Regions from separate parts of the Bacillus sp. YH3-2-B2 genome, predicted to be linked through region 1. Evidence: riboswitches for the same ligand, from Rfam matches in the RefSeq annotation. Region 1 holds a riboswitch; each other region holds the start of a gene.

Evidence for each region. Region 1 has a riboswitch for S-adenosylmethionine ahead of metE (5-methyltetrahydropteroyltriglutamate--homocysteine S-methyltransferase). Riboswitches for the same ligand answer to the same signal wherever they lie in the genome.
Region 2: another riboswitch for S-adenosylmethionine. It lies ahead of ACWJJX_RS03415 (phosphoadenylyl-sulfate reductase); the one in region 1 lies ahead of metE (5-methyltetrahydropteroyltriglutamate--homocysteine S-methyltransferase).
Region 3: another riboswitch for S-adenosylmethionine. It lies ahead of metK (methionine adenosyltransferase); the one in region 1 lies ahead of metE (5-methyltetrahydropteroyltriglutamate--homocysteine S-methyltransferase).

What each region holds. Positions count from the first base shown of each region.
Region 1 is NZ_JBSJQE010000001.1:403,145-405,347, forward strand. Features, by position in the region: gene metE (5-methyltetrahydropteroyltriglutamate--homocysteine S-methyltransferase) at 1-857, opposite strand, end outside; SAM riboswitch class I at 941-1,095, opposite strand; gene ACWJJX_RS02250 (S8 family peptidase) at 1,235-2,194, opposite strand.
Region 2 is NZ_JBSJQE010000001.1:679,219-681,421, forward strand. Features, by position in the region: gene pyrF (orotidine-5'-phosphate decarboxylase) at 1-248, shown strand, start outside; gene pyrE (orotate phosphoribosyltransferase) at 245-877, shown strand; SAM riboswitch class I at 979-1,083, shown strand; gene ACWJJX_RS03415 (phosphoadenylyl-sulfate reductase) at 1,210-1,911, shown strand; gene ACWJJX_RS03420 (inorganic phosphate transporter) at 1,924-2,203, shown strand, end outside.
Region 3 is NZ_JBSJQE010000008.1:23,510-25,712, reverse strand. Features, by position in the region: gene metK (methionine adenosyltransferase) at 1-1,148, opposite strand, end outside; SAM riboswitch class I at 1,318-1,457, opposite strand; gene pckA (phosphoenolpyruvate carboxykinase (ATP)) at 1,655-2,203, shown strand, end outside.

The DNA.
Region 1 (2,203 bases):
GCTGCCAGCACTTTATCTTTCGGGAAGCCGTGCTTTTTCAATTGCTCAAGGTTTCTGCCTTTATCATGCACGAAATCAAGTCCGATTCCCTGTACAGGATAAGAAACGAGTTCTTCATATGCATCAACCGAATCAAAGTATGTCTGCAGGAGGACATTCAGCCCTGAGAGCTCTTTTGTGATCGCTTCATAGAGGTCTTTGGCGGCGCGGACGTCTTCAGAAGAAGCTGTCACAAGGGCAGGCTCATCAATCTGAACCCATTTGACGCCTTCTGCTTCAAGTTCTTTCAGCAGCTGCACATAAAGAGGAACAAGGCGTTTTTGAATCGCTTTCGCTTCTGATTCTTCGTATCCTTTCGCAAGCGTGACGAATGTATACGGACCGACGATGACAGGTTTCGTTTCCGCTCCGAATTCTTCTTTGATCCGGCGGTAGTCATCAAGCTGTTTATTTCTCGTCAGACGGAATTCAATGCTTTCGTCATATTCAGGAACGATGTAATGGTAGTTGGTATTGAACCATTTCGTCATTTCACTGGAAACGGCGTCTTTTACACCGCGGGCAATCGCGAAATATGTATCAACGGTATCCGTGATGCTGCGGAATCTCTCCGGAATCCAGTTAAAGCTGACGGCGGTATCAAGCACATGGTCATAATGGGTGAAATCAGAGACCGGCACGATATCGATATGTTGGTCAAGCTGGGTTTTGACAGCTGATAAGAATAAGCCGTCAAGCTCTTTAAGAAACGTTTCTTTATCAGTGTTTCCTTTCCAATAAGCCTCAAGTGCTTTTTTCCATTCTCTGTTCAAGCCGATTCTCGGAAAACCGAGGTTCGAAGTTTTGATTGTTGTCATTAAGTCTCCTCCTTTAAGTGAGATGTAACAAAAAAGCCTCTTTCTCATGAGAGAAAGAGGCTTTAACTTCAAAATGCAAGCCTCTCTTATCTCTCAGATCACGTCTGATGGAATTAGCACCGTGCCTTATGAGACAATTGTCTCGGCGCAAAAATCACGCGCCCCATTTCACAATGGAATTACGGTCGGTTGCTGTTGGGGTCAAAAGGCCAATCCCTCGCCCAACTCTCGATAAGAGAAAGTATTTCAATTTTTTTGAAAAGTTACATCATTTGTTGGTTATCTTATCAGCTTATTCAGATCACTGTCAATAGAAAATCTCACAATTTAAAAATTGGTGATGTGACAAACTGATCAATCATTATACGAGAAAAATATCAGAAAGACAGCAGCTGCGCCTGTTCGGCTCTTTCCATCAGCACTTCAGGCGCGTCTAAATACAGAAATCCGTTCCCGGCCAATGTTTTGGCGATGTCCAAAGGAAGGGTCCGCCGCACGAGCTGGGCGTAGACTTCAGCCTCAGAAAGCGTCCGCTGAAACGCGTCCTGTTCAAGCCCTTTTATTAAGGCAAGCGCTCCGCTCACATGCGGGGCGGCCATTGAAGTGCCCGTCAGCTTCCCGTATTTATGGTTGGGAAGGGTGGAGAGAATATTTTCTCCCGGAGCCACCAGGTCAATCTCTTTATTGGCGTTTGAAAATTCAGACGATTTACGGGCGATTGAGACTGATCCGACTGCGATTACTTCGTTGTAAGCGGCCGGATATGACAGTTCCTCTGTACGCTCGTCTCCGTCGCCTTCGTTTCCTGCCGCGCAAACGACCAGAACACCGCTGTTTACCGCATTTGTGACGGCTTCTTTCAATTCAGGCACATCGTTCGGCCCGCCGAGTGACATGGAAATAATGTCCGCCTTTTGTTCAACGGCGTAGTTGATGCCGTTAATGATCCATTCGTATTTGCCGCTGCCGTTTTGACCGCCGAGAACTTTAACGATTAAAAGGCTTGCTTCCGGCGCGACACCCGAAATTCCGCCGTTTGAATCATTGGCGGCAATCGTTCCGGAAACGTGTGTCCCGTGTCCGTTGTAATCGGAAATCACGTCTTCTTTGCCTGCGTCATCATCGGTGAAGTTTTTCCCGCCGACAATCCGGTCTTTCAAATCAGGATGATTGATGTCGCAGCCTGTGTCAAGCACCGCGATTTTAATATCCTTGCCTTTAAACCCTTTTGCCCACAACTCTGGCGCCTTAATCACTTTAATCCCCTCAGGAAGCTCGTTCACATCCATGATCTGTTCATCCGTGACATAAGGAATCAAATGCATTTCACCATTCATAAAAAAGCC
Region 2 (2,203 bases), 280 kb from region 1:
GAGTGGTATGTTCGGTCCATGAAACAAAAGCCATTTATGAAGCGGTCCGGCCTTCATTTCTGACAGTCACGCCGGGCATCCGCACGGCCAGTGACGCAGCTGACGATCAAGTCCGGACGGCGACTCCGTCATTTGCGAAAGAAAACGGTTCGTCAGCCATCGTCGTGGGCCGCTCAATTACAAAAGCGGAAAACCCCGTTAAAGCATATGAAGCAATTAAACTGGAATGGGAGGGCGTTCGCCGATGAAACAGGCTATCGCAAAACATCTATTACACATTGAAGCTGTCTTTTTACGTCCGAATGAGCCGTTTACGTGGGCGAGCGGCATTTTATCACCGATCTATTGTGACAACCGTCTGACATTGTCGTATCCAAAAGTGAGAAATGATGTGGCGGACGGGCTCGGCAAACTGCTGAAGGAGCATTTCCCCGAGGCGGAGATGATCGCGGGCACTGCAACGGCGGGCATTCCGCATGCTGCGCTTCTCGCAGACCGTACAGGCGCGCCGATGTGCTACGTCAGAAGCAAACCGAAAGCGCACGGCAAAGGAAATCAAATAGAAGGCGCCATTAAGAAAGGACAAAAAACAGTCGTGATTGAAGACTTGATTTCTACCGGAGGCAGCGTGCTTGAAGCTGCGGCGGCCCTTCAAAGAGAGGGCGCGGAAGTCCTCGGCGTCATTTCCATTTTTACATACGGACTGCCGAAAGCAAAAGAAGCCTTTAAAAAAGCGGGTCTTCCTTATTACTCGTTAACCGATTATGACACGCTGATTGAAGTCGCGCTTGAAAACGGAACGATTCATTCAGCTGACATTGAAAAACTGAAATCATGGAAACTGAATCCCGAGTCAAAAGATTGGTTTAAAAAATAATGACAATAAAAACAGGCCTCAGGGCCTGTTTTATTATTCCTATCAAAAAACTCGGGTTGACTTCTGTTAGAATTGTGCTAAAATTTAGTACAAATCTAAAAAGCTTATCAAGAGCGGCTGAGGGACTGGACCGATGACGCCCGGCAACCTGCGTGTATTGCAAGGTGCCGCATCCAGAAAAATGCACAGCATTTTGAAGATAAGGGCTATACCGGGTCACTGTCTTTCATTCCGCTGGATTGAAAGTTTTTTATATAAAAAAAGATTGAGGGATAAGACAACCGGCAGAGAACAACAGCTGTTTGATTGTCTCCGGGAGGAGGAAAGAAAAAATGCTAACGTATGACACATGGGAAGAGCCGGCGATTACATTTCCGGAAGACGATTCCTATAAAGGCGCGCTGTCCGTTTTAAAATGGGCATACGGCCACTACGGAGACCAGCTTGTTTACGCGTGCAGCTTCGGGATTGAGGGCATCGTCCTGATCGATTTAATTTCTAAAGTAAAGAAAGACGCGGAAATCGTGTTTCTCGATACGGGTCTTCACTTTAAAGAAACATATGAAACGATCGAAAAAGTGAAAGAACGTTACCCGGGGCTGAACATTATCCTGAAAAAGCCCAGCCTTACTCTCGAGGAACAGGCCGAGGCTCACGGAGATAAACTGTGGGAAAGAGAACCGAACCAGTGCTGCTACATCAGAAAAATTCTGCCGTTAAGAGAAGCACTCGCAGGGCATCCGGCATGGCTGTCCGGCCTTCGCCGAGATCAAGGGCCGAGCCGGGCGAATACGAATTTCCTGAATAAAGACGACAAGTTTCAATCGATTAAAGTATGCCCGCTGATCCATTGGACATGGAAAGACATCTGGAGATATACTTCCAAGCATGAGCTGGATTACAATATCCTCCATGATCAGGGGTATCCGAGCATCGGCTGTGAACCGTGCACTTCACCTGCGTTTACCGCGGAAGATTTGCGGAGCGGCAGATGGAACGGCATGGCGAAAACAGAATGCGGACTGCATGAATAAAGGAGCTGCCCGATGGAATTAGCCGCTATTTTATTCTGCCTGTTTTTTGCCATGAATATCGGAGCCAGCGGAGCCGCGGCATCAATGGGAGTCGCTTACGGGTCCGGCGCCGTTAAAAAGAAAACGTATGCGCTGATCATCTGCGCGGCCGGAGTCCTGTCAGGGGCGGTTATCGGCGGCGGTGAAGTCGTTAAGACGATCAGCGGCGGAATCATTCCCGAAAAAACCATTACGCTCACCATTGTCTGCATTATAATCGGAGCGGCGGCGCTATCGTTATTCACGGCGAATG
Region 3 (2,203 bases), on a different contig from region 1:
GGAAGATCTACATCATGACGTCCGAAGTGGCCGTAAGCAGCTGTCTGCTTATAGATCGGGCGGCGCAGATCAAGCATTTTAATAATGCCGGCAGGTCTCAGGTCGAAGTTATTCCGTACGACTTCGATCAGTTTTTCTTCAGAAGCTTTTCCTGTATCAAATGTATTGATGGAAATAGAAACAGGCTGTGCCACGCCGATCGCGTATGCAAGCTGCACTTCACAAGAATCAGCAAGACCTGCTGCCACGATGTTTTTCGCTACGTATCTCGCAGCGTATGCCGCAGAACGGTCTACCTTCGTCGCATCCTTACCGGAGAATGCGCCGCCGCCGTGACGTGCATATCCGCCGTATGTGTCAACGATGATTTTACGGCCGGTAAGACCCGCATCACCTTGAGGTCCGCCGATTACGAAACGTCCCGTAGGGTTGATGAAGTATTTTGTTTCTTCATCGATCAGTTCCTCAGGCACAACAGGGTTAATGACATGCTCTTTCAGATTGCGCTGAATCTGCTCAAGCGTAATTTCCGGGTGGTGCTGAGTTGAAATGACGATCGCGTCGATGCGGACCGGCTTGTTGTTTTCATCATATTCAACGGTAACTTGCGTTTTGCCGTCAGGGCGAAGGTACGGAAGAATGTCTTCTTTGCGGACTTCGCTCAAACGGCGGGCTAATTTATGCGCCAAAGAGATCGGAAGCGGCATAAGCTCTTTCGTTTCGTTACACGCATAACCGAACATCAGGCCTTGGTCTCCCGCTCCGATTGCTTCGATTTCAGCATCGCTCATTGTGCCTTCACGCGCTTCAAGAGCCTGATCGACACCCATTGCGATATCCGCAGACTGTTCATCAATTGATGTTAAAACAGCGCAAGTCTCCGCATCAAATCCGTATTTGGCGCGTGTGTAGCCGATTTCTTTAATCGTTTCACGGACTGTTTTCGGAATGTCAACGTATGTTGATGTAGTAATCTCTCCGCTTACCAGCACAAGTCCTGTCGTTACAGATGTTTCGCAGGCCACGCGCGCGTTCGGGTCATTTTTTAAAATCTCATCTAAGATACTGTCAGAAATTTGGTCACAGATTTTGTCCGGATGACCCTCAGTAACAGATTCAGATGTAAATAGTCGACGGTTTTTACTCATTCACTTTTCCTCCTGAAAAAAGATCTTTTGCAAGACCTTCTCATATGATACGGAACTCGCTCCCTCTTAATACAATGTCATACTATATCAGAGAATGTTAATTGGCATATTTTATGAAATAAAAAAACCTTTTCCACTCGAGGAAAGGGTTTGGTCTGTGTGCCTTTCACTCTTATCGCTCAAGGAAAATATTAAACCTTGCATCAGGTTAGCACCTTGGTTTCCCACAGTGTTTTCACCTGCTTTTTTACAGAGAAACCGGTTGCTGGGCTTCATCGGGCCTGTCCCTCCGCCAGCTCGGGATAAGAGTATCCGCTCAATGAAATATCTTATCGTAAAAGGGCGGAAAGTGTCAATATGAATTAAAGCGATTGCGCGCCTTTATTTCGGGAAGCAATGGAAAAACACAAACAAAAAACCGCAAATAGTATAGACTATTTTCAGATATATGTTATACTAATTCCACATTCAGCGAAATACAAATAAACCGGCAAAGGAAGGTTTTTATGAAATTAGTTGATTTAACCGCAGATCTTCAAGCATTACTTGCAAGTCCGAATGTGCATCATAATTTATCGGCTCCAAAACTTACCGAAAAAGTAATCAGCCGAAATGAAGGAACGCTGACATCAACGGGCGCCGTACGCGCCACCACCGGCGCATATACAGGCCGGTCACCTAAAGATAAATTTATCGTCCGTGAACAAAGCACAGAAAATCAAATTGATTGGGGCGCGGTGAATCAGCCCATTTCTGAAGAGGCGTTTGAAAAGCTGTACGCCAAAGTCGTCAGCTACTTAAAACAGCGGGATGAACTGTTTGTGTTTGAAGGATTCGCGGGAGCGGATGAAAAATACAGACTGCCGATTACGGTCGTAAATGAATTTGCGTGGCACAATTTATTCGCGCGCCAGCTGTTTATCAGACCGGAAACGGATGAAAGAGACCCGCAAGCGCAGCCTTTCACCATTCTCTCAGCTCCGCATTTTAAAGCAGACCCGGAGACGGACGGCACGCATTCGGAAACATTTATCATTGTCTCTTTCGAAAAGCGC